One region of the Rhizobium sp. SU303 genome, then DNA from elsewhere that is predicted to be linked to it. Evidence: riboswitches for the same ligand, from Rfam matches in the RefSeq annotation. Region 1 holds a riboswitch; the other holds the start of a gene.
What was found. A riboswitch is a leader RNA that binds a small molecule or an ion and turns the genes downstream of it on or off. The one in region 1 is predicted to bind S-adenosylmethionine.
Positions count from the first base shown of each region.

Region 1 (8,722 bases):
GGCGAGCGTCAGGTCGAGATAGGTGACGCCGTAGCGGATGGTCGAGATCATGTCGACGTCGGAACCGGCCAGCGTGCCGTCGGACAGCACCAGCTTCGAGCAGAAGCCGCCCCTTTCGCGCCGGACGGTGCGCCCGTTCAGCGTGAACGAGTCCTTTTCCGACCCGACGAGCGACATCGCGTCGGTGACGAAGAACAGCTTGCCTTCGCCGCGTTTGGCGCGCAACGCCGTGCGCAGGGCCTTCGGATCGACATGATGGCCGTCGGCGATAATGCCGCACCAGGTCGAGGGATGATCGATCGCCGCGCCGACGAGACCGGGCGCCCGGTGTCCCAACTGGCTCATGGCGTTGAAGAGATGCGTGACGCCCCGCGCACCGGCATCGAAACGTTCTTCCGCCGCCTCGCTCGAACAATCGGAATGGCCGATGCTGACAGTGACGCCGGCCTCCGCAAGCTCGCGCACCTGGGCAACCGTCACCTGCTCGGCGGCCATCGTGACGAGCAGCGTGCCGATTGCCTCGCGCGCCCGGATGAAGGCTTTGACATCGCGGTCCTCCACCGGCCGCATCAGTTCGGCCAGATGCGCGCCCTTGCGCGCAGGCGCCAGATGCGGGCCTTCGAGATGCAGGCCGGCGACGCCGCGGTTCATTTTCACTGCCTCCTTGGCCGCCTCGATGGCGGCAATGGAGGCCTCTGATGTATCGGTGATCAGCGTCGGCAGCAGCGACGTCGTGCCATAGGGTCGGTGCCCGCCGGCGATAATGTCCATCGAGGCAACGGACGGCTCGTCGTTCAGCATCCGCCCGGCGCCGCCATTGACCTGCGCATCGATGAAGCCGGCCGACAGAACACCGCCGGCAAGCGTCACCACCTCGCCGTCCGGCAGATCGTTTCTGGCAGCGATCGCTTCGACGCGGCCATCGGCAACGATGAGGGCTTTGTCGTCATGGAAGCGCTCGCCGTCGAAGATGCGGGTGCCGAGGAAGATCTTGCGTCCCATCAGACCGTCTCCGTCACCTTGAGCAGGTTTGCCGGCTTGTCGGGATCGAAGCCTTTGCGGCGCGTCACCGACTCGATCAGCCGGTAGTAGACGAGCAGCGACACCAGCGGATCGACCAGGCCGTTGCCCGTCGTCGGCACGCGCAGATGGGCGCCGGAAAGCGGCTGCGTCGAGAAGCCGACGGTGGTGGCGCCGAGTTTCTGCAGGCGTTCCAGCGCCTGGACATTGTTGGCGAAGGCCGCATCATCGGGCGTAAAAGCGACGATCGGGAAGCCCGGCTGCACCAGGCGCATCGGGCCATGCATCAGTTCCGCCAGCGAGAAGGCTTCGGCATGCAGGCCGGAGGTCTCCTTGGCCTTCAATGCCGCTTCGAGCGCGATCGCGAAAGCCGGGCCGCGGCCGGCGGTATAGAGCGAGGTCGCGTTGAACAGCACCTCCTCGGCTGCCGCCGTGTCGATCCCGGCAGTTGCCGAAAGCGCCTCCGGCAGCTTGCCGAGCGCAGCAGCCAGGTCGGACGCGCCGCCGATCGCAGCCGTCACGCCGGCAAGGGCGGCGACCGAGGCGATGAAGGATTTTGTCGCCGCGACGCTCTTTTCCGCTCCGGCATTGAGGCCGAGAACGATATCGGCCTGTTTCGCAAGCGGGCTGTCGGTGACGTTGACGACGGCAATCGTCGTCGCTCCGCCCTTCTTCGCCGCATCCTGCAGCGCGACGATGTCGGGGCTGGCACCCGACTGCGAGACGGTGAAATGGACACCACCCTTCAGATGCAGCGCCGCACCATAGACCGAAGCGATCGACGGGCCGACCGAGGCGACCGGAACGCCGCAGGTAATCTCGAAGAGATATTTGAAAAAGGTGGCGGCGTGGTCCGAGGAGCCGCGCGCCGCCGTCGTTACCACGCTCGGGCGGGCGGACGAAAACAGCCGGGCAATCTCGGCAAAGACCGGTTTTTCTTTTTCGAGCAGCGTGGCCACCACCTCTGGCGATTGGCCGGCTTCTTGCAGCATCAGTGACTGGTTGTCATTCATAGGTCATCTCCGATTCTCAATTCGGCTACGAAATCATAGGCATCGCCGCGATAATGCGAGCGGGTGTATTCGACGACGCGTTGGTCTTCCAGCCGCGACACACGTTCGATCAGGAGCGCCGGCGCGCCCGATTTGACGTTCAGGATTGCGGCGGAGGACGGGTCGAGCGTGACCGCCGTCAGCCGCTGCAGCGCGCGCACGGGCCTGTGGCCGCTGGCCGTCAGTGCATCATAGAGCGATCCCTCGCCACCGGCATCGTGCCCGAGGAACTTGATCGGCACCACGGCGCGTTCAATCGCCAGCGGCAGGCCGTCGGCAAGGCGCAAGCGGTCGAGTCTCAGCACCGGCTCGTCGCCGCTAAGGCCGAGCAGGAAGGATTCCTCCGGCGACGGCGTGTTGACCGCCCGCGACAATATCCGTGCGGCCGGCAAACGCCCGCGCGAACGCATGTCGGCGGAGAAGGAGGAAAGCCGCCAGAGCGACTGTTCCATGCGCTCCACTCTGCTCGACACGAAAGTACCGCTTCCATGGCGCGATTCCAGTGCGCCGGATGCCATCAGATCGCGATAGGCGGTGCGCACGGTGACACGGCCGAGCTTCAGAGCCTCGGCAAGGTCTCGTTCACCCGGCAGCGCGGTGCCGGGCTTCAGCAGCCCTTCCTGGATGAGGCCGGTCAGCGTCTGCGCCAGCCGCTTGTAGAGCGGCCCGGTCAGCGCCTCGTCACGCAGGCCGCGGCTGTTCAGTTCCGCTATCAGACTGGTTCTATCCATGGGCGCACAATAGAACCTATATAGAACCAATCGGCAAGGCACAATCGAACATGGAACGAAAAAACCCTCGCCGGCGGACCGGCAAGGGTTTCATAGCGCTCAAATTTGACAGTCGTGCGTCGACAGCACCTCGCGTTAGGAACGCGCGGCGCCGGAGGATGCTCAGTTCTTGGTGAAGATATAATCCGTCTCCTGGCGCAGCACTTCGCCGGGGCGCAGGACCGCATTCGGAAAACCTTGGTGATTGATGGCATCCGGCCAGACCTGCGTCTCCAGGCAGAAGCCGGCAAATGGGCCGTATTTGCGCCCGCCGATGCCGGGCGCCCCGACATCGAGCTTAAAGCCGGCATAGAACTGCACGCCTGGCTCGGTGCTGCGCACTTCCAGCGACACACCGGAATAAAGGCTGCGGGCAAGCGCGACGCTCCTTTTGGCGGTACGCTCGCGGGACAGGCAGAAATTATGGTCATAGAACACTTGTTCGCTGCCGACGAAACGCTTCATCGGCGCCATCTCGCGGAAATCGAATTCCGTGCCGTCGACGGAACGGATCTCGCCGGTCGGCACCTGCTTCTCATCGGTCGGCAGATAGTGATCGGCGGCTATCATGATGTCATGGCCAAGCGCATCTTCGCGGCCGTCGAGATTGAAATAGGCGTGCTGGCAGACATTGGCGAGCGTCGGATGGTCGCTGGTCGATTCGTAGGTGATCGACAGTTCGCCGTTGCCGTGCACCCAGAACGTCGCCTGGATGGTGCAATTGCCGGGATAGCCGGCGCGGCCATCGGGATCGACGATCTTCAGCACAACGCGGTCGACGTCGTGCTCGACGATCGTCCAATTGCGTTTGGCGATATTGTCGCTGCCCCCATGCAGATGCGTCACGCCGTTTTCATTCAGTTCGAGCTGATAGTCCTTGTCGTCAAGCGCAAACCTGCCGCCGCCGACGCGGTTGGCGCAGCGGCCGGGTGTCGCGCCGAAATAGGACGAATAGAGAGGGTAGCTGTCAAAATCGTCGAAACCGAGCTGCAGCGGCGCATCATGTCCCTCGAGGCGCAGATCCTGGATGACCGCGCCCCAGCTGATGATCTTGGCCGTCAGCCCCCCGCCCTTGATCACGACGCGATAGACGGTCTCGCCCGCCTGCGTCTGCCCGAAAACGTCCCGCTCCAACTTATCCGACATGATCGACCGTCCATTCTGTCCCTGCTGCACATCCCTCAATTCGGAATCGATTTGAGGAATGTGCAGCGATTGAAAGTGTGCATTGCACGTCCGACGAAGACGCGCGGTGTGGTAGGCTTCAGGACAGGAACCTGCCCGGATTTGCTTCGATCCGCAACCGGCGGATCAGAAAGAAAAGCCACAGCAGTGGTGCGGCGGCATCGGCTCCAGGCGTGATCGGCAACGGTCAGAGATCGCTGCCGATCTCTTCCACATCAAAGGGCGTCGTCTGGTAGATTTCGTTGATCCAGTTGCCGAACAAAAGATGCGCATGGCTGCGCCAGCGGTTCTGCGGCGCAAGCGCCGGATCGTTATGCGGGAAGTAATTGTGCGGCATCTTGATCGGCACGCCGGCATTGACGTCGCGGAAATACTCGTCGGAAAGCGACGTGGAATCATATTCGACATGGTTGAACATGTAGAGCCGCCGGCCCCTCTTCTCGTGCACGAGGCAGACGCCCATTTCGCTGGACTCCATCAGGATCTCCAGGCTTTCGGATTTCTCGATATCGGCGCGGCGCACCTCGGTCCAGCGCGACACCGGCACTTCGAAATTGTCGGAAAAGCCGTTGAGATAGATCGAGGAAGGCTTCAGGTTCCGGTGGCGGTAGACGCCGAAGGCCTTCTCTTTCAGCTCGTATTTCGGAACGCCGTGAAAATGATAGACCGCCGCCATCGCGCCCCAGCAGACATTCATCGTCGAATGGACATTCGTTTCCGTCCAGTCGAGAATCTCCTGCATCTCCGGCCAATAGGTGACGTCCTCATAGGGCAAAAGCTCGATCGGCGCCCCGGTGATGATGAAGCCGTCGAACTTGCGGTGCTTTACCTCTTCCCAAGTCTGGTAGAAGGCGAGCAGATGATCCTCGGACGTATTCTTCGCCTTGTGGCCGCCGATGCGAATGAGCGACAGCTCCACCTGCAGCGGCGAGGCGCCGACGAGGCGGGCCATCTGCAGTTCGGTCTTGATCTTGTTCGGCATGAGGTTGAGCAGCCCGATCTGCAACGGTCGGATATCCTGACGGATCGCCAACGTCTCGGTCATCACCCGCACACCCTCCTGAACCAGGGTTTCGAAGGCGGGCAGCGTATCGGGGATCTTGATGGGCATTGCGGACACTCGATCAAAAACAAAAAACCGGCGGCGACAAAAATCGCTACCGGTCCGCACGCGGCCCTTTAGCGACTTTTTTAACGTGGCTGCAAGCCGGCCGGCCAAATCACCACGGAGGCCTTAATTAGACCCAGTCGGATTGCGAATCAACTGGCGAATACATGCAGGAGAGACTCATGCAAGCATCATCACACTTTAATGACTGATAGAATCTGTTGATAGACCGGTAACGCCACCATGTTATTTATAAGGGTATGGGCGATTTGGAAAAGCGTAATGGCAGATAAAATCGAGGGGAGGCCGGGCATCCGGAGGCAGGATAGGGTAGGGTATGATTTAAGCCTGACATATCGCCTCGGCGTCATGTTCTCAGCATTCTGGAATTCGGAAGTGCGTGGCAAGGTGCTGTTTCTGGCGACCGTGCTGATCCTCGTTATCCTGGCGACGTCCTACGGCCAGGTCATTTTGAACGAGTGGAATGCGCCCTTCTACGACTCGCTGGAGCGCCGCGACCTCGGCGAATTCTTCCACCAGCTCGAAATCTTCGCGATGATCGCCGGCACACTGCTGCTGCTCAACGTGCTGCAGGCCTGGCTGAACCAGATGACGGCGCTCTATATGCGCGAAGGCTTGTCACGCGATCTGGTTGACCAGTGGCTGAAGCGCAAGCGGGCGCTGCGGCTTGCCTCCAGCGGCCTGATCGGCGTCAATCCGGATCAGCGCCTGCACGAAGATTCCCGCAACCTCGCCGAAAGCACGACGGGGCTGGTTCTCGGCCTGCTGCAGTCGACCATTCTTCTGGTGAGCTTCATCGGCGTGCTCTGGGAACTTTCCAGCGGCTTCATCTTCCGCATCAGCGGCCATAGCTTCTCCATTCCAGGCTACATGGTCTGGGCGGCGATTTTCTATGCCGCTTCCGCCTCGGTGCTGAGCCAGGTCGTCGGTCGGAAGCTGGTGAAGCTCAATGCCGACCGTTTTTCGAAAGAGGCCGAGCTTCGCTTCACGCTGATGCATGCCAATGAGAACATGCCGGCAATTACTGTTGCCCGCGGCGAGGAGAACGAACGCCGGCGCATCAACACCGACATCAGCTCGGTCCTGACAGTCGTCAAGCGGCTTGCCATGGCCAATACCAATCTCACCTGGGTTTCGGCCGGCTATGGCTGGCTGGTGATCGTCATCCCGATCATCGTTGCCGCCCCCGCCTATTTCTCCGGCGGCCTCACCCTCGGCCAGCTGATGATGTCGGTCGGTGCCTTCAACCAGGTCAACACGGCGCTGCGCTGGTATGTCTCCAATTTCGGCCCGATCGCCGAATGGCGCGCCACGCTGATGCGCGTCACCGATTTCCGCCAGGCGCTGGTCGAGATGGAAGAGGACTTCGACCTCAAGGACAGCATCGCCTATGAAAACGCCGCGCCCGACACGCTGACGCTGAAGGACGTGGTGATCGTCGCCAAGATCGGCGAAGACATCGAGGAATGCGGCGGTTTCCGTCTGCGTGAAACCAATGTCGTGATCAAGGCCGGCGAAAAAATCATGATCAACGGCGATCACAGCGTCAATCGCAAGCTGCTCTTCCAGGCGATGGCCGGCCTCTGGCCGTGCGGCAGCGGCACGATAGGCCTGCCGCCAATCGACGACATGCTCTTCGTTCCGCAGGTTGCCTATGTTCCCGGCGGCACGCTGCGCGAGGCGCTGGCCTTTCCCGAACGTCCCGAAGCCTACGAGAAAGCCGCCGTCGAGGCGGCCCTCGACAAGGTTGGCCTGCATTCGCTGATCGCAAGGCTCGATACCCGCGCCCGCTGGGACAAGATGCTCGACGGCGACCAGCAGAAAGCGATCGGATTTGCCCGGCTGCTTCTGGTGCGCCCGCGCTGGATCGTCTTCGACGAAGTGCTGGAAGGCATGGAGCCGGAATTACAGGAAACGATGGCCAAACTGCTCACCTCGATGCCCGAAAGCGGCATGATCTATATCGGCCGCTCCGAGGCCTATCTCGAGGCGCTGAGGCCGCGCGTGCTGCATCTGCAGGCGCTGCCGTCAGCATCCGAGGAGCCGCCTGTCGTCCAGACCGGCGCCAGCGCCAGTGTCGGCGCTGCCGCCGTGCCGGCGCCGGCGCTTTGATGCATGCCGCCCAAAAGTGTGGAGCGGTTTTGGGATGACGGCATGCATAAGACGAAGATTTGAGCCGATGGTCACATCGGCGGTATGACGCCGTTGAGGCCGACGGCGATCTGGCTGGCCGAGATGCTGCCATCCGCCGCCTTCTCGCCGGTGACGACGACGCCGGCGCCGGCCTTCAGATCATCCTTGGTCGCAGGCGCCAACGTCACGATCGGCGTGCCATCGGCAATCGTGATGGTCTTTTCCTTGCCCTGATAGGTCAGCGTGATCGTGTGGCCGTCGACGGATTTGACGGCGTTGCTGACAGTCGCGTTGGTCATCTGGCTGTTCGGCTGCGCATCCCAGGGACGGTTGCCCTCACCGGTTCCTTTCATCGACGCCGGAAAGATCAGCACCTCGATCGCCCCGTCCGGGCCCGTGCCCTTCGGAAGCGAAGCGACGCCGACGAAATCGCCGGGTTTGATATCCTCGACGGAAGCGTTCTTGATGCCGCCGACCTTCCAGCCGGCCTTCAGCGCGACCGTCGCATCTTTGCCCTCGCGCGTCTTGACGACGAGCGTATCGCCGGTGAGGCTTTCGATTGCGCCGCGAACACGAATGCGCTGGGCATCCTGCGCCTGTGCGGCTTGCGACAGGGCAAGCGCAACGAGGCTGCCGGCGGTAAGTGCTGTGAGAAAACGGGAATGAGGCTTGCGAGACATATGACTTTTCCTTGTCGCCATTGCGATCGGCAATATCCCCGGCTACCGGACGGCACCTTATGCCGCAGGACGACACACTGACGAATCAAGGAAAAGTGAGCCTCGAGCCTCGAGAAAATCTCAGCCTTCCAGCTTTTCCCGCAGCATTTCGAGCTCCAGCCACTCTTCTTCCATGTCAGTCAGGCTGGCGCGCAGTTTCTCCATCTCGCCGGCAAGCCGGTTGAAGGCTGCAGGATCGCGCGTGAAAAGATTGGGATCTGCCATCACCTGTTCGCGCTTGGCGATTTCGGCTTCGGCCTTCGCCATTTCCTTCGGCAGGTTTTCCAGTGCGAATTTCTGCTTGAAGGAGAGCTTGACCTTCGAGCTGCCTGAAGCTGTTGCTTGCTGGGTCTTCGGCTTCTCCGCCGCCTTCTCGGCCCTCTTACGCTCCTCGAGCGCGCCCTTGCGCTGTACAAGCATGTCCGAGTAGCCGCCGGCATATTCGATCCAGCGACCATCAGGCGCATCCGGCACGGCGGGTGCAATCGTCGAGGTCACGGTGCGGTCGAGGAAATCGCGGTCGTGGCTGACGAGAATGACGGTGCCGGGAAAGCCGGCGACAATTTCCTGCAGAAGATCGAGCGTTTCGATATCGAGATCGTTGGTCGGCTCGTCGAGGATCAAGAGGTTCGTCGGGCGCGAAAGGATGCGTGCCAGCATCAGCCGGGCGCGTTCGCCGCCAGAGAGGTTTCTGATCGGCGTACGCGCCTGTTC
Region 1 is NZ_CP088095.1:4,457,616-4,466,337, forward strand. Features, by position in the region: gene nagA (N-acetylglucosamine-6-phosphate deacetylase) at 1-1,002, opposite strand, end outside; gene RlegSU303_RS21960 (SIS domain-containing protein) at 1,002-2,033, opposite strand; gene RlegSU303_RS21965 (GntR family transcriptional regulator) at 2,030-2,803, opposite strand; gene RlegSU303_RS21970 (aldose epimerase family protein) at 2,966-3,988, opposite strand; gene metA (homoserine O-acetyltransferase MetA) at 4,215-5,138, opposite strand; SAM riboswitch at 5,187-5,264, opposite strand; gene RlegSU303_RS21980 (ABC transporter ATP-binding protein/permease) at 5,379-7,268, shown strand; gene RlegSU303_RS21985 (hypothetical protein) at 7,340-7,969, opposite strand; gene RlegSU303_RS21990 (ABC-F family ATP-binding cassette domain-containing protein) at 8,090-8,722, opposite strand, start outside.

Region 2 (8,722 bases), 740 kb from region 1:
CGCGCAGCCTGGTCATGGTGCTGTTGCGGTACTCGCCGAGCCTCATCGGCCGGCTGCCGCCCCGGCTCAAGTTCCAGTTCCTCTTTTCGCAACTCTGGTATCCGCTTTTTGCGTTCTTTATGTTGCTCATGTTTGCGTTGCCGATCATCGCGCTCGTGCGCGGCCAGAATTTCGTGACGGTGACCTATCCCGATTTCCTGGCGCATTTCGCACCGCTTTCTATCGCTCTCGTGGTGATGGCTTACCGCTGGCGCGCCAGCAGCTCGTTCCGCCCCTACGACGCCAAGATCCTGAGCTGGGAATCCATGCTCTTTCTCTTCGCGCGCTGGCCCTGGGCGCTCGCCGGCACGCTGGCTGCGGTGCACGATTTTGTGACAGGCTCCTTCGTCGATTTCCGCGTCACGCCGAAAGGGCGGTCCGAAGTCGATCTGCTGCCGGTGCGTGTCCTGGCGCCCTACGCTGTGCTGGCGCTTATGGCGGTATTGCCCGCCCTGGCAATCGGCGATGCCGGCGCCTCCAAGGGGGGATACTTCTTTACCATCCTGAACGCGGCAATCTACTGCGCGCTGCTGTTGGTCATCGTCGGGCACCATTCGAAGGAAAATACGGTTGCGGCGGCCCCGCGTTTCTACCGTCCGGCGATGGCGACCGTGCTTCTTGCGCTCGTCGCGTTGCCGGGGGCTGCAACCATCATGCGCGGGAAGGATGCGACCGAGGCACTCGCCTGGGGCAGCGGCCGCCTTCAGCTGTTCGAAGAGCGCTACTCCGCCTCCGGTGCAGGCCGAGGCGGGACCGCCCTGCGCACGATCTTCTTCAAACCACGATGGATTTCCGATCCGGAGGAAATCCAACTGAGAACGGATGCCGCTCACCCGGATGTGCGGCCAAGCGTGGAGGAAGTACACAATGCATAGCCCATCCAAAATAGCCCTGTTGTCGTTAACCGGCCTGTTGCTGTCGGGAGTCGCGGTCCTGCCGACCGCTCTGGGCAGCGTTGCCGAAGGGCAGCCGCTTGCAATGACGACATCGTCCATTGCGCCGCCGACCAAAATGCCGGTCGTCACGAAGGAGTCGATCACGTTCGGCGCCTATGATCCGCACGGAGATTTGGGCGCCTCGCCCGATTCGAAGATCGAACACCTCTTCCTGCCCTGGGAAGATGTCGATCTACGCACCCTCGTCCTCGCCGACGATTATGCGCAAGCGCGTGGCCGCACCCTGCTGATCTCGGTCGAGCCCTGGACCTGGTCGACCGGTTGGCGCCAAACCTCGCAGGAACTGCTGCACAGCATCCTCAACGGTTCGCGCGATGCGAACATGGCCGCCGTCTGCTCGACTGCTGCCAAGCTGAAAAGTCCTGTCATCATTCGCTGGGGACAGGAAATGGACGAAACCGACAGCCAGTTCTCCTGGTCGCATTGGCAGGGCGCCGATTATGCCAAGGCCTATCGCCGGATGGTGGAGGTCTGCAAGGCCCACCTGAAGACGGCCAAATACATGTGGTCACCGAAGGGCAATGAGGGGCTTCAAGCCTTTTATCCCGGCAACGATGTCGTCGATCTCATCGGGCTCTCGGTCTTTGGCCTGGAGCAATACGACAGGGACAAGACTGGCCGTGACCAGACGTTTGCCGAGCACCTTGCGCCCGGATACGCCCGTGTCGCCGGTTACGGCAAGCCCATCATGGTTGCCGAACTCGGATACGAAGGCGGCGATTCCTTCGTGCGAAACTGGGCTGAGAGCGTAACGAAACGCTATCCCCAGTTCCCGGCGCTCAGCGCCGTTATCTACTTCAACGACCGTGAAGTCTATCCGTGGCCGGACGGCTATGGCCGCCCCGACTGGCGGGTTGTCCGCCAAAGCATCAATTGAACAAGAAGGAACCTGAACATGTCCATGCTTCAAAAAATGTTCCTGGCCGTGGCCCTGACCAGCGGTATCGCCACGGCCGCGTCCGCTGCCGGAACCAATGAGCCTGCGGGGATAGAGACCGCAAAGCCGATGAGCAGCGCGGAAATCTATCGGCTCTACAACCAGAATTCCTGGATGTGGAAAGCCGGCGCCGGCTACTTCTCCGCAAAGGCGCGTCGCTTTACTGCCTGGTCGCGGGAAAATGGCTCGCCGTCCTTCGGCACGGGCCGCTGGTTCATCACGGAGTCGGGGAAACTCTGCTTCAACGCCGACTGGCATGCCAAGACCGGAACGGCGACGGCAATCACCTGCTTCAGCCACCGCAAGAAGGGCGGCCTGATCTATCAGAAACGCGAACCGGACGGTCAATGGTACGTTTTCAAGAGCGCACAGGCACAAGCCACCGACGAATTCGCAAAGCTTCGCCACGGCGACTACGTGAGTTCTCAATTGGGGAGGATTGAGACGAGCGTCAGTAAGACCAAATAAAGGCGAAGCTAGGGTTGCGCGCGGCCGAGGCGCCATCTGTGTCCTTGTAGGAGCCGATGCCTGCGCGCAACCCTTTTTATAAAAGATCGCGAAGCGCCTTCAAAAGGCGACGAACGAACGGCCGGGGCAATTGGAGCGGGTGAAGGGAATCGAACCCTCGTATTCAGCTTGGGAAGCTGCTGCTCTACCATTGAGCTACACCCGCGACGATGCGAGATTTCCAACAGATAGGGGCGGCTGTCAAGTCGCGTCGGATGCGACGCCTCAGATGCGGAAGTGCTTCGAGAGTTTGAGGCCCTGGGCCTGGTAGTTGGAGCCGAGGCCGGAGCCGTAGAGGCTGGCGGGCTTTTCCTGCATATGCTCGTAGACGAGGCGGCCGACGATCTGGCCGTCTTCGAGGATGAAGGGCACTTCGTGGCTGCGCACTTCGAGCACGGCGCGGCTGCCGCGGCCGCCGGCCGGCGCATGGCCAAAGCCCGGATCGAAGAAGCCGGCATAGTGGACGCGGAACTCGCCGACCAGCGGATCGAAGGGGGTCATCTCGGCGGCGTAATCCGGCGGCACGTGCACGGCCTCGCGCGAGACGAGGATATAGAACTCATCGGGATCGAGGATCAGCTCGTTGCGGCCGCGGCTGTGGAGCGGTTCCCAGAAATCGAAGAGGTCGTGCTCGGCCTTCTTGTCGACGTCGACGACGGCGGTGTGATGTTTGCCGCGATAACCGATCAGGCCGTCCTTGTCTCCGGCAAGGTCGATCGACAGGGCAATGCCGCCGCCTGATACGTTCGGCAGCTTGCTGGCGACCAGCGTCTCGCTCTCGTGCAGCTTCAACAGTTCCGGCTCGCCGAGCAGTGCCTGGCCGACGCGGAAACGGATCTGCGACAGGCGTGAGCCGCGGCGCACGACGATCGGGAAAGTGCGCGGGCTGATTTCGAGATAGAGCGGGCCGGAATAGCCTGATGGGATCTTGTCGAATTCCTGGGCGTAATCGGTGATGACGCGGGTGAAGATATCAAGGCGCCCGGTCGAGCTCTTCGGATTGGCCGAGGCAGACATATCGGCCGGCAGCGCTAAGCTCTCCATCAGCGGCACGATGTAGACGCAGCCGGTTTCGAGCACCGCGCCTTCGGACAGGTCGATCACGTGCAGGCTCAGCCGGTCGAGCTTGTCGGACACCAGATGCGAGGGGCCTGGCATGAAGCTGGCGCGCACGCGAAAGGCCTTGCCACCCAAGCGCAGGTCCAGGCTTGCCGGCTGGATCTGGTCGCGGTCCAGCTCCCGCTCGGAGATCAGACGCCCCGTTTCGAACAGCGCGGAGATCGCGCGATCCGCCAGAATTCCTGTTTCGCGAGCCATCATGCCTCATCCATCATTTGCCGCCGACAAAACCAAACTCGGGGAATTGACGCAAGCAGCTAACAGCAGTATTGCAGAATTATCCCGTGGTGATTTGGCCGGTCGGCTTGCAGCCACGTTAAACAAGTGGCTAAAAAGACCGGGTTGAAACCGGTCTGCTTTTGCGACCGGTTTTTTTGTTATGTGAAGGTGATGGCATGAGCAAGACCTGGCGCCCGGCAACCCAACTCGTTCACGGTGGCACGCTGCGTTCGCAATATGGCGAGACGTCCGAGGCAATCTATCTCACCCAAGGCTTCGTCTACGAGACGTCGGAGGCGGCCGAAGCCCGCTTCAAGGGCGAGACGGAGGGCTTCATCTACGCCCGCTACGGCAGCCCGACCAACGACATGTTCGAGAAGCGCATGTGCATGCTCGAAGGCGCCGAAGACGCCCGCGCCACCGCTTCCGGCATGGCGGCGGTCACCGCGGCGATCCTCTGCCAGCTGAAATCAGGCGATCATATCGTCGCGGCCCGTGCCCTGTTCGGCTCCTGCCGCTGGGTCGTCGAGACGCTGGCGCCGAAATACGGCATCGACTGCACGCTGATCGACGGCCGGGATCTGGCGAACTGGGAAAAGGCGATCACGCCGAAGACCAAGGTGTTCTTCCTGGAAAGCCCGACCAACCCGACGCTCGAGGTGATCGATATTGCAGGCGTCGCCCAGCTCGCCAACCAGATCGGCGCCAAGGTCGTCGTCGACAATGTTTTCGCCACGCCGCTCTTCCAGAAGCCCTTGGAACTCGGCGCCCATATCGTCGTCTATTCCGCGACCAAGCATATTGACGGCCAGGGCCGCTGCCTCGGCGGCGTGGTACTATCAGACAAGGAATGGATCGACGAGAACCTGCACGACTATTTCCGCCATACCGGCCCGGCCATGTCGCCGTTCAACGCCTGGACTTTGCTGAAGGGCATCGAGACGCTGCCGCTGCGCGTGCGCCAGCAGACGGAGAATGCGGCAAAGATCGCCGATTTCCTGGCCGAGCAAGGCAAGATCGCCAAGGTGATCTATCCCGGCCGCAAGGACCATCCGCAGGCCGATATCATCGCCAAGCAGATGACCGGCGGCTCGACGCTGGTCGCCTTCGAGCTGAAGGGCGGCAAGGATGCGGCCTTTGCGCTACAGAACGCGCTCCAGATCATTAAGATCTCCAACAATCTCGGCGACAGCAAGAGCCTGATCACCCATCCGGCGACGACGACGCACAAGAACCTGACGGAAGAGGCCCGCGCCGAACTCGGCATTTCTCCGGGCACGGTCCGCCTTTCGGCCGGCATCGAGGATACCGATGACCTGATCGAGGATTTCGCGCGGGCGCTTGCCAAGGTTTCGGCCTGATCTAGGGATAAGCGGCCGGACCTCTAAAGCGCGTCGCATTCGCTCCTCGCGCTTTAGTTTTTGTTTTTACGCATGTCGTTATCGCAAAACCGCTGCACACTTTTGCGCGACATGCTTGGGGTTCGGCCGTGCCCAGATCTCACTGGGTGAGGCCGGATCTCCCCAAGGTGAGACCGGGGGGAACAAGTTCGCCCGCCGCAGCGTTCCCAAACCGAATTAACACTGACAATTAGGCTTAACGATCGAAAAGCCTTCGGATCACAGCCATTTCAGCGATGATAATTGTTCCGTTTCTTGACGGACAGGGCCTCTTATAAGATACGGGTAACATATCTTGACTAAGGTGCAAGGCATGTATCGCGCCCTCACAAGAGAGATCGAAGTAGTCGTCGAGCCGTTCTATCTGGAGGAGCAATCCGATCCGGAAGACGATCGCTATGTCTGGGGTTACCGGATTGTCATCAGCAACAATTCCAGCATAGCCGTTCGGCTGGTCAATCGTTACTGGAACATCACCGACCAGAACGGCCAGGTGGACGAGGTGACCGGCCCCGGCGTCGTCGGCGAGCAGCCGCGGCTTAGCCCCGGCGACACCTACGAATATTCCTCCGGCTGCCCGCTCGACACGCCCTCAGGGCTGATGTTCGGCCATTACCAGATGGAAACGGACGATGGCGAGATGTTCGATGTCGACATCCCCGCCTTCTCGCTGGATTCGCCTGGGCTTCTGCGCGTGCTTAACTGACGACGCCACAGGCGGCACGATGCCTAGGCCCAGAGATCGCCGACGCCAGCCCCTCATCCGGCTGCCGCCACCTTCTCCCCGCCTACGGGGAGAAGGGAATATGCCGCGACCTCTCCGTTCCCCACCAACCTTTCGCAGGGCACGTCCCCTCGCCCCGTTTTTACGGGGGTCCGCAGGACGGGTCGAGACCAGTGGCTCGACCCCGGCAAGGTTAGGGTGAGGGGCAGCCATCAATGCAAACCGCGCCTATTCGGCCGGCTGAAGCTCGGCCGGCTCGAAGCGGTAGGTGGTCGAGCAGAATTCGCAGGTGACGGCGATTTCGCCGTTTTCCTGGCTGGCCTCGATCTCCTCGGCCGAAAAGCCCTTCAGCACGCCCTTGATCTTGTCCCGCGAGCAGCTGCAGCGGTCGAAAACGGCGCGCGGTTCGTAGACGCGCACGCCGCGCTCGTGGAACAGGCGGAACAGCAGCCGCTCGGTGCCGACCAGCGGATCGGTGAGTTCATCGGCATCGATGGTCTCGACCAGCGAACGCGCTTCGAGCCAGGCATCGTCCTCGCCATGCGGGCGGCTGCCGGTGTCGCCGTCGCCGCCGTGGAGATCCGGCTGGCGCATGCGCTCCGGCGCTTCCGGCAGGAACTGGGCAACGAGGCCGCCTGCCCGCCAGCGATGGCGCGGCTTGCCGGCATCGTCACGATCGAAGAGCTCGGCCGCGGCAAGACGGACGCGCGTCGGGATCTGCTCCGACTGGCGGAAATAGACGCCGGCAATGTCTTCCAGCGTGGTGCCGTCGAGCGGAACGATGCCCTGGTAGGGCTGGCTGAACTTGCCCTGGTCGATGGTGAAGGCGAGAATGCCCTTGCCGAGCAATTGCTCCGGCTCGGTTTCGCCTGACTCGATCGCCTTGTTGAGCAGCGCCTGATCGAAACGGGCGTAGGCGCGGACATTTTCCGGTGTCGAGAAATCGGCGAGAAGATCGACTGGACCGTCGCCCTTGGTCTGCACCGTGAACTTGCCGTCGAACTTCAGCGAGGTGCCGAGCAGCACCGTCAGCACGACGACTTCGGCAAGCAGCCGGGCAACGGGTGCGGGATAATGATGACGCTCGAGGATCGCGTCGAGCATCGGGCCGAGCTGGACGGCGCGGCCGCGCACATCCAGCCCCTCCACCTGGAAAGGGACGACATGGTCATCGCCGGCGAAATCGAACTGGCCGAGGGCGGCTGCAGCTTCTGCCATGGCTTTCACTCCTAGTTTCAGCGCGATGAGCCAGCGTGCCCTTCGCTCACGCGGTCGCGCGATCTTTCACTCGCGACGTCCGTTTATGGTTCAGATCGCGCCCAGGCACCAAGCAAGAATCGACTTCTGCGCATGAAGGCGGTTTTCCGCTTCATCGAAGACCACGGATTGCGGACCGTCGATCACATCATCCGTCACTTCCTCACCGCGATGGGCGGGCAGGCAATGCATGAACAATGCATCATTGCCGGCCTTCGCCATCAAGGCCGCGTTGACCTGATAAGGCTGGAAGACATTGTGACCCCGGGCCCGATGTTCCTGATTCATGGAGACCCAGGTATCGGTCACCACGCAATCGACGCCGGCGACCGCACGGTCGGCATCATGGTAAAGCATGATTTCGGCGCCCTCATTGCGGGCCCAGTTCAGATAGTGATCCTTTGGCTCCGAGCCAAGGGGCACGGCCATGTTCATGCGATAGCCGAAACGCGCGGCACCCTCGACCAGCGAATGCAGCACATTGTTGCCGTCGCCGGTCCAGGCGATGGTCTTGCCCTTGATCGGGCCGCGATGCTCTTCGAAGGTCATGATATCGGCCATGATCTGGCAGGGATGGGTGTCATCCGTCAGCGCATTGATCACGGGCACGGTCGCATGCTGGGCAAGCTCCAGCAGCCTGGAATGCTCGGTGGTGCGGATCATGATCGCATCGACATAGCGCGACAGCACCTTGGCGGTGTCGCCGATCGTCTCGGCGCGTCCGAGCTGCATCTCGGTGCCCGAGAGGAACAGCGTTTCGCCGCCGAGCTGGCGCATACCGACATCGAAGGAGACGCGGGTGCGCGTCGACGGCTTCTCGAAGATCATCGCCAGCATCTTGCCGGCGAGCGGTTTATCACCCGTGCCTGCCTTGAAGGCCTGCTTGCGGGCGAGCGCATCGTTCATGATGGTTCTGAGATCGGCTGACGTGACCGCCGAAAGATCGAGGAAATGTTTAGGGCTCATATCGTCTTCTTACCTGTGCTGCGCCCGAAGGCGGCAATCTCTTCAAGCCGTCTTCTTGACCTTGGAGGCGCGAATGCTCTCGGCGGCGCGTTCGACGCGGGCAAGGCCCTCGCGGGCTTCCTCGGCGGTGACCACGAGCGGCGGAAGAAGGCGGATGACATTATCGCCGGCAGGCACGCCGAGCAGATGGGCGGCGCGGATCGCCTGCAGCAGCTCGGCTGAGGGAACGGCAGCCTTAATGCCGAGCAACAGCCCCTCGCCGCGCACATCTTCGATCACATCGGGATAACGATCCTTCAGCGAGGCGAGGCCCTGGCGGAAGACCAGTGCTACGTCGCGCACCTGCTGGAGGAAGCCATCGGCAAGGATGATGTCGAGCACGGCGCTGCCGACGGCCATGGCGAGCGGATTGCCGCCATAGGTCGAGCCATGCGTGCCGGCCTTCATGCCGGAGGCGGCCTCGGCGGTTGCGAGGCAGGCGCCGAGCGGGAAACCGCCGCCGATGCCCTTGGCAACAGCCATGATGTCGGGGGTGACGCCCGACCATTCATGAGCGAAGAGCTTGCCGGTGCGGCCGACGCCGGTCTGGACCTCGTCG
Region 2 is NZ_CP088095.1:180,890-189,611, reverse strand. Features, by position in the region: gene RlegSU303_RS00950 (glycosyltransferase family 2 protein) at 1-914, shown strand, start outside; gene RlegSU303_RS00945 (glycoside hydrolase family 26 protein) at 934-1,872, shown strand; gene RlegSU303_RS00940 (DUF995 domain-containing protein) at 1,891-2,400, shown strand; tRNA gene RlegSU303_RS00935 (tRNA-Gly) at 2,532-2,605, opposite strand; gene RlegSU303_RS00930 (2'-deoxycytidine 5'-triphosphate deaminase) at 2,665-3,759, opposite strand; SAM riboswitch at 3,833-3,911, shown strand; gene RlegSU303_RS00925 (O-succinylhomoserine sulfhydrylase) at 3,954-5,138, shown strand; gene apaG (Co2+/Mg2+ efflux protein ApaG) at 5,491-5,883, shown strand; gene RlegSU303_RS00915 (Hsp33 family molecular chaperone) at 6,130-7,119, opposite strand; gene argF (ornithine carbamoyltransferase) at 7,210-8,124, opposite strand; gene RlegSU303_RS00905 (aspartate aminotransferase family protein) at 8,167-8,722, opposite strand, start outside.
Region 2: another riboswitch for S-adenosylmethionine. It lies ahead of RlegSU303_RS00925 (O-succinylhomoserine sulfhydrylase); the one in region 1 lies ahead of metA (homoserine O-acetyltransferase MetA).